2 regions of the Allobosea sp. RCC_152_1 genome follow, and region 1 is predicted to be linked to the other one. Evidence: predicted binding sites of a transcription regulator. Region 1 holds the regulator's gene; the other holds the start of a gene.
What was found. Region 1 encodes LexA, which represses DNA repair genes until DNA is damaged. Its sites were predicted from a motif close to TGTTCNNNNTGTGTTCNG; they were not measured.
Positions count from the first base shown of each region.

Region 2: AB6806_RS04015 (ImuA family protein) is a predicted target of LexA. The motif match lies at 1,733-1,750, and genes of this name have one in related genera.

Region 1 is NZ_JBFUPU010000001.1:1,167,093-1,171,301, forward strand. It holds gene AB6806_RS05470 (ComEC/Rec2 family competence protein) at 1-2,212, shown strand, start outside; gene lexA (transcriptional repressor LexA) at 2,206-2,916, opposite strand; gene AB6806_RS05480 (molybdopterin molybdotransferase MoeA) at 3,001-4,209, opposite strand, start outside.
Region 2 is NZ_JBFUPU010000001.1:863,755-867,963, reverse strand. It holds gene AB6806_RS04020 (Y-family DNA polymerase) at 1-930, opposite strand, end outside; gene AB6806_RS04015 (ImuA family protein) at 836-1,717, opposite strand; gene AB6806_RS04010 (ABC transporter ATP-binding protein) at 1,987-3,729, opposite strand; gene AB6806_RS04005 (phospholipase D-like domain-containing protein) at 3,893-4,209, shown strand, end outside.

The sequences.
Region 1 (4,209 bases):
GCGCCTGCCGCCTGTCGCACTGGGAAGCCTGCCGCTGGCCGAGCGCCTCCAGGCGCTGCGGGACTGGCTGGCTGCGTCGCTGGCGCAGGAGGCCGAGCGCCGCCGCCCGTTCCTCTGGCTGCCCGTGGCGATGGGCTTCGGCATCCTGCTCTATTTCGCCGCCGATCGGGAACCCGCACTCTGGGCGCCGCTCGCGGGCTTCGTCCTGTCCGGCGGCCTCGCTGTCGCACTGCGTCTGCGACCCGCCGCTGCCGCAGTCTGCATCGCCTTCGCCGCGGCCTTCGCCGGCTTCGCGGCAGGCGTCTGGCGCACGGCCGATATCGCCGCGCCGATGCTGGAGCGGCCGCGCATCGGCAAGATCACCGGCTTCGTCGAGAGCGTCGAGGCGCGCGATGCCGGCGCCCGCCTCGTCCTGGTGGTGACGGACATCGCCGGCGTGCCGCCCGAGAGCCGGCCGAAGCGCGTGCGCGTCAACATTCGCAGCGGCACGGTCGCGCCCGGCGACCATATCGCCGGCACCGCGCGGCTCCTGCCACCACCGGGGCCGGCCCGCGCCGGAGGCTATGATTTCGGGCGCGACGCCTTCTTCCGCGGAATCGGCGCCGTCGGCAGCATCGCCGGCAAGATCGCACTCGTCCCGGCGCCGCATCCCCTGCCATGGCGCCTCGCGCTCGACGTGGAGATCGACAAGGCGCGCAACGTCCTGACGCAGCGCATCGCCAGCGTCGGCGGCGGGCAAGGCGGGGCGGTCGCGGCCGCGCTCGTCACCGGCAAGCGCGGCCTCATCACCGAGGCGTCGAACAACGATCTGCGCGCCGCCGGTATCTATCATATCGTCTCGATCTCCGGCCTGCACATGGTGCTTGCAGCCGGGACGATCTTCTGGCTCGTGCGGGCTCTGCTGGCGCTGTCGCAGACGCTGGCGCTCGGCTGGCCGGTGAAGAAGATCGCGGCGATCGCGGCGATGATCGGCGCCACCGCCTATTGCATCTTCTCCGGCAGCGACGTCGCGACGGAACGTTCGCTCATCATGACGCTGGTCATGCTCGGCGCGATCCTCGTCGACCGGGCGGCGCTCAGCATGCGCAATCTCGCGCTCGCCGCGATCATCGTGCTGCTGCGCGAGCCCGAGGCCCTGCTCGGACCGAGCTTCCAGATGTCCTTCGGTGCGGTCGCGGCGCTGGTCGCTTTCGCCGAGCGCTGGGAGAAGCGCGACCGGTCTAAGCCGCCGACGGCCTTGCCCTGGCCCTTGGGCACGCTCTGGACGGCCTCGCTCGGCATCGTGGTGACGACGCTCCTCGCCACGGCCGCGACGGCGCCCTTCGGCGCCTATCATTTCCAGACTTTCAATCCCTTCGGCCTGCTCGGCAATGCGATGGCGCTGCCCTTCGTCTCGCTCTTCGTGATGCCGGCGGCGGTGTTCGGCGTGCTGGCCTACCCCTTCGGTCTGGACTGGCCGGCCTGGGCGCTGATGGGGCTCGCTTCCGACATCGTGCTGAAAGTCGCGCATTGGGTCGCCACCATCGACCATTCGACCATGACGGTGGTGGCCTTCGGCCCGGCCGTGCTGCTCTCCTTTGCCGCCTCGCTGCTCTGGATCACGCTCTGGACCACGGGGCTGCGCTGGCTGGCGGCGCTGCCGCTCATCCTCGGCGTCGCCTTCGCCGCGAGGCCGGAGCGGCCCGAGATCCTGATCGAGCGTGACGGCTCCGGCATCGCCGTGCGCGGCAGCGACGGCCGCCTCGCCATCGCCGGCCGGCCGAGCCGCTTCGTCCTGCAGCAATGGCTCGCTTCCGATGGCGACAGCCGCGCGCCGGACGACGCGACCCTGCGTGCCGGTATCGCCTGCGACGCCAATGCCTGCATCGTCCGAACCGCCGACGGGCGCAGCATCTCCTATGCCCGGGATCGGATCGCCATCATCGAGGATTGCCGCCGCGCCGATCTCGTCGTCACCAACATTCCCTGGAGCGCGCCTTGCGAAGCCAGGCTCGTCGATCGGATGGCGCTGTCGCGGGACGGCGCGACCTCGCTCTACCGCGCCGCCTTCGGCTGGCGCAGCCATTCCTCGGAAAACGCCGTCGCAGACCGGCCCTGGAGCCGCCGCAAGCCTTCCGAATCCGCAGCTCGGCCCAGCGCGCCGGCCCCCGCTGCGACACGGGCCTCTGCTGCTCCGGAGGTCGCGTCGGACGAGACCGAGTTCGCTCAGTAGCGGCGCAGCAGGTTGACCAGCCGGCCCTGGATCTTGACGCGGTCGGGGCCCAGGACGCGTGTCTCATAGGCCGGATTGGCCGCTTCGAGCGCGATCGAGGAGCCACGCCGGCGCAGACGCTTCAGCGTCGCCTCTTCCTCGTCGATCAGCGCGACGATGATGTCGCCGGTGTTTGCCGTGTCCTGCTTGCGGATGATGACGGTGTCGCCGTCGAGGATGCCGGCCTCGACCATCGAATCGCCGCGTACCTCCAGCGCATAATGCTCGCCCGAACCCAGCATGTCGGGCGGCAGCGAAACCGTATGGCTGCGGCTCTGGATCGCCGAGATCGGCGTGCCGGCGGCGATGCGGCCCATCACGGGAATCGCGACCGGGGAGCGTGCATCGTCATCGGCCGGGGCAGGGCGCGGCTTGGCGAGAGAGGGCTGCGAGCCGAGGCCGCCCTGCACGACGGCTGGGTTGAAGCGGCGCGGCTGCGGGCCAGCGAGCCCGTCCGGCATCTTGATGACTTCGAGGGCCCGCGCCCGATTGGGCAGGCGGCGGATGAAGCCGCGCTCCTCAAGCGCCATGATCAGCCGGTGGATGCCCGATTTGGAGCGCAGGTCGAGCGCATCCTTCATCTCGTCGAAGGAGGGGGGCACGCCGCTTTCGCGCAAGCGTTCCTGGATGAAGCGCAGGAGTTCGTGTTGCTTGCGTGTCAGCATGATCCCCGCCGGTGCCCCCGCGATACAGATTCGAAACAAAGCCAGAACACTATAACTGTTCGCCTTGTGTTCCGCAAGCGACTGCTACCGCAGCGGCAGAATGCGGCAGATATCGCCTTTGTGAGCCGGCTCTGCATGCGCCGGTCGGATCGTCAGGGCCTTGGCGCGCGCCAGGGTGCCCAGCATCGAGGAATCCTGCCTGTCGAAGGGCGTCGCCACCCAACCGGCCGGCGTCAGGGCAAGATCGGAGCGAAGATAGTCCTCGCGCTCATCATTAGCCGGCATATCTTTTCCGAGAATCGCCAGAATACTGCGGTCGCGATCGGGGTCGTCCATACCCAGCAGCGCCTCGATCAGCGGCAGCAGGAAGAGATGGCCGCAGACGATCGACGAGACCGGATTGCCGGGCAGCCCGAGCACCACCATGCGGCCAAGCCGGCCGGTCATCATCGGCTTGCCCGGTCGCATCGCGATCTTCCAGAAGCCGAGGCTCATGCCGGCCCGCTTCAGCGCCTCCTGCACGAGGTCGTGCTCGCCGACCGAGGCGCCGCCGAGGGTGATCAGCACGTCGGCCTCCGCGGCACGGGCGGCGGCGATCCGCGCCGCGAGGTCGTCGTGATCGTCGCGGGCGATACCGAGGTCGAGCGCCTCGCCGCCGGCCTTTTCCACCAGCGCCATCAGCGAGAAGGAGTTCGAGGCGACGATCTGGTCCGGCCCGGTCGGCTCGCCCGGCGCCACCAATTCGTCGCCGGTGGCGAGGATGGCGACGCGCGGCTTGCAGCGTACCGGCAATTGCGGATGCCCCATCGCGGCGGCGAGCCCGAGCGCGGCGCTGTCGAGCATGCGCCCGGCCGTCAGCGGCACGTCGCCGTCACGGAAATCGAGCCCGGCCACCCTGACGAACTGGCCCTTATGGGCCGGCACGCGCACCGTGATGGTTTCGCTGCCGACGCCATCGGCATTCTCCTGCATGAGGACGCTGTCGGCGCCCTCCGGCATCGGCGCGCCGGTGAAGATCCGCACAGCCTCGCCCGGACGGACGTCGCCATCGAAACGCCGCCCCGCCGCGGATTCGCCGATGACGCGGAGTTGCTTGCCGGCTTCCATGTCGGCGGCGCGGACGGCATAGCCGTCCATGGCGGAGTTGGCGAAAGGCGGCTGGGTGCGCAGCGCCTTCACATCGGCCGCGAGCACGCGCCAGGCGCAGCGCGCCAGGGGCTGCATCTCGCTGCCCGTCGGCCCCGGAACGCTGTCGAGCAGGGCCTTGAGCGCGACGGGAACCGGGGTGAGAGC
Region 2 (4,209 bases), 300 kb from region 1:
GGCGTCGCGCGAGGGCCGGCCGGTCTCGATGACGAGGCGGCGAACCGTGCCGTCGCTGCGGAAGAAGCCGAGCTCGAAGGCGCGCCCGCCTTCACCGCGCGCCTCCAGCACCCGCGCCGCCTCCCCGATCAGCCGGACGACCACTGCCTCGAGGCTCGCCGTATCGGCGAAGGGTTCGGGGAAATGACGCTCGACCACGCAGTCCGGCGGTGGACGCAAGGGGGTGATGCGGCGATCCTCATGGCCGAGGATGCGCCGGAGCTTCACCGCCAGCGCCTCGCCGAAGCGGGCGGAGAGGGTTTCCGAGGGGCGCGCGGCGACATCGGCCAGGGTCTTCAGCCCGGCTCGGGAAAGAGCGATCACGGTCTCGGGCTCCGCCTCCAGCGCGGCGACCGGCAGCAGGCGCAGCACCGCTTCGTCCCGTCCCGGTGGGATGATGCCGCGCGGTCCGAAGCGGGAACAGGCGCGTGCGGCCTCGGGCGTGCCGGCGATGGCGGCTTGCAGGCTCAAGCCCGATCGATCCATCACCTGCCACACGAGATCGAGCATCCCCGCCTCGCCGCCGAAGAGATGGGCGCAGCCGGTGACGTCGAGCGTGAGGCCGTGCGGCTCGTCGCGCGCAACCAGCGGGGTGAAGCGGTCGCAGAAGGTGGCGACCTCATCGAGGAAGGCCCGATCCGCCTGCGGTTCGGCTTCCAGCGCGACGAGATCGGGAATGCGGGCGCGGGCATCGGCCAGCGTCATGGCCCGCGTCAGGCCGAGGCGGACGGCGCGCCGGTCGCAATCGGCGAGGCGCAAGGCGTTGCCCTGCATCTCGACGAGGACATGGGGCTTCTCAGCCGGCGCGCCGAAGGCCGGAATCCGGCCCAGCCGCCGCAGCCTGTCCGTCGCCAGATAGGGAAACCAGAGGGCGAGATAGCGGCGGGACATCGTTCCTGCGGGGGATGAGCCTGTCGGATCGGTCAAAGACGGTTCGGTTCTCGAAAGCGCATCGGTCACGGTTCCACTCCACACGCCACTCACGCTCTGCCGCATCGCCGCGCACGCCGCCGCGATGGCGCAGCAACCTCAAGGCGAAGGCCGGGGCGCCCGGCGCATTCGCCTCCAGCGCCCGCGAGGCCAGCGGCACGACCTGCCAGCGCGTCCGCGCCGCGCTCGGCGCTTCCGCCGCCGCGACGCGCAGGAGCAGGGTCGCCACGCCGGAACCCTCGGCCGCGAGCGCAAGCCGCCGGCTCGCGGTCAGGTCGAAGGCGCGCGGCTCGCCCCAGGGCTCGATCAGCACGGCGCCGAGCGCCGGACAGCGCGCTCCCTCGGCGCCGGCCCGCAACACGCCCAGGGCGTCGCGTGCCCGCACCAGCAGAAGCCGGGCGGGATCGAGGCCGAGTTCGTTCAGCCCCGGCGCATGCAAACGGCCGGTCTCGGCATCAACGAAATCCTGCCGCACCCAGAGGATCGGCCGCGCAGCGTCGTCTCCCGCCTCCCCTTGCGCCGCCCGCAGAGCCAGCCCGAGCGCAAAGCCCGTGGCGGCAGCGAGATCGGCGGTGCCGGCGGCGTAGACTTCATGCAGCGCTGCCCGTTCGAGCCCGCCGGACAGGGCCGCATCGATCTCCGTGGCGCCGAGGCTCACCTTGCCCGCCGCAGCCGGCCCCGATCGCAAGGCCGCCTCGGCGAGGCTGCGGCGCAGATCGGACAAGGCTGGCGAGATGGCGTTCTGCATGGGCGACAAAGCAATTGTTCACTCTTTGTTCTTTTATAGAACGTCGCGCGGTGGAAGGCGAGTCGAGTCTCCCGTTTCGGTAGTGGACCGCTGACAGCGGGTGGCACAGAAAAGTTTTCGGCTTCGTCCCATATCCGCTGTCATCCCGGACGAGCGAAGCGCAGATCCGGGATCCATGCCAGAACCTCACTCGGAAGCGCTCCGGCATGGATCCCGGATCGGCGCCGCTTCGCGGCTTGTCCGGGATAACCATCCGGTTCTTTGGCCAGCTACTCCGCCGCCGTACCCGCCGCCTGCCAGGTCAGCGTCTGCGCCTCGTGCAGCGCCTGGTAAGGCCCGCCGGCGCGGATGAGATCCTCGTGGCGGCCCTGCTCGGCGATGCCGGCCGGCGTCACCACCACGATGCGGTCGGCATGACGGATGGTGGCGAGGCGGTGGGCGATGACCAGCGTCGTGCGCCCCTGCGCCAGCTCGGTCAGCGATTGCTGGATCGCCTTCTCGGTCTCGGTGTCGAGAGCGGAGGTGGCCTCGTCGAGGATCAGGATCGGCGGGTTCTTCAGGAAGATGCGGGCGATGGCGAGGCGCTGCTTCTGGCCGCCGGAAAGCTTGACGCCGCGCTCGCCGATCACCGTGTCCAGCCCCGCCGGAAGATCGGCGATCATCCGGTCGAGCCGCGCCCGGCGGGCGGCCTCGACGATCTCGGCTTCCGAGGCGCCGAGCCGGCCATAGGCGATGTTCTCGCGGATGGTGCCGGCGAAGAGGAAGACATCCTGCTGGACGATGCCGATCTGGCGGCGCAGCGAGGCGAGCGTCAGCTCGCGGAGATCGATGCCGTCGACGGTGATGCGGCCGGCATCGACCTCGTAGAAGCGCGGCAGCAGCGAGAGCAATGTCGTCTTGCCCGCTCCCGAAGGGCCGACGAAGGCAACCGTCTCGCCGGCCCGGATCGCGAGGTCGATATGGGACAGGATCGGCCTGTCCTTGGCATAGCCGAAGCGCACGCCCTCGAAACGGATGGTCCCCTTAAGCGGCGGCGCCTCGACGGCATCGGGCGCATCGGCGATGTCGGGCTCGGTCGCGAGCAGTTCCTGATAGCGGCGGAAGCCGGCTATGCCCTTCGGATAGGTCTCGATCACCGCGGCGATCTTGTCGAGCGGGCGGTAGAAGACGCCGACCAGCAAGAGGAAGCCGACGAAGCCGCCGATGCTGAGGCTGCCCTGCACGACATACCAGGTGCCGGCCAGCATGACCGCGAGCTGGACCAGGCGCATGCCGAGATAGTTCAGCGCCTGGCTCGCCGCCATGATGCGATAGGCTTCGAGCTTGGTCGAGCGATAGCGCTGGTTGTCGCCGGCGAAGAGCGCGCGCTCATGGGCCTCGTTGGCGAAGGCCTGGACCACGCGCATGCCGCCGATATTCTCCTCCAGCCGGGCGTTGAAGGCGCCGACGCGGCCATATTGCGCCTGCCAGTTGGTGGTCATGCGGCCGCCATAGCGGGCGACGATGAAGCCGGCGAGCGGCACGATCAGCGCCGTGATCAGTGCCAGATGGACATGGACCGAGAGCATCAGCAGGAAAGCGCCGACGAAGGTCATCACCGCGATGAACAGGTCCTCCGGTCCGTGATGGGCGACCTCGCCGATCTCCTCCAGATCCTTGGTAACGCGGGCGACGAGATGGCCGGTCTTCTGATCGTCGTAGAAACGGAAGGAGAGCTTCTGCAGATGGTCGAAGGCGCGCCGGCGCATCTCCGTCTCGATATTGATGCCGAGCCGGTGGCCCCAATAGGTCACGATCGCCATCAGCCCGGTGTTGAGCCCATAGATCGCGAGCAGCAGAACGCCCGCGAGCAGGATCAGCGGCCAGTCGCCGCGCGGCAGCAGGAGATCGACGAAGGCCTTCATCGCCATCGGAAAGCCGAGCTCGAGCAGGCCGGACAGCACGGCGCAGCCGAAATCGACCAGGAACAGCGTCCGGTGCGGGCGATAATAGGCGAAGAACTCTCTCAGCATGGCGCGCTCATAGCAGATCGGCGCCGTTTTGCGTCAGCTTCACGGCAACAGGCCGGATATTCGGAAACCGATATCAGGAGTTTCGATTCAGATCGGAACGGCAGATTGGCCAGTCAAAAAAGCCGCGGTGCCACTTTCCTTCGCCATGCTCTAGCTTCGCGTCATGTGGCAGATTCTCTCGACCTACTGGCCGCACATCCTCGCCGTCATTTCCGTGGTGATGGCGGCCGTGGCCGCCGCGCATGCGGTGATGACCAAGGACGAGGTGCGCGCCGCCATCGGCTGGGCCGGAGTCATCATCCTCTCGCCGATCGTCGGCCCGCTCCTCTATGCCGTCGCCGGCGTCAACCGCATCCGCCGCGCCACCATCCTCTCGCAACGCCCCGGGCCCGGCGCCGCCGCGGATTCCACCCGACGCTTCCATATCAGCCATGACGAGGTCGGCGAGGTCTTCGGCCAGCGCTTCGCGGCGCTGAAGAC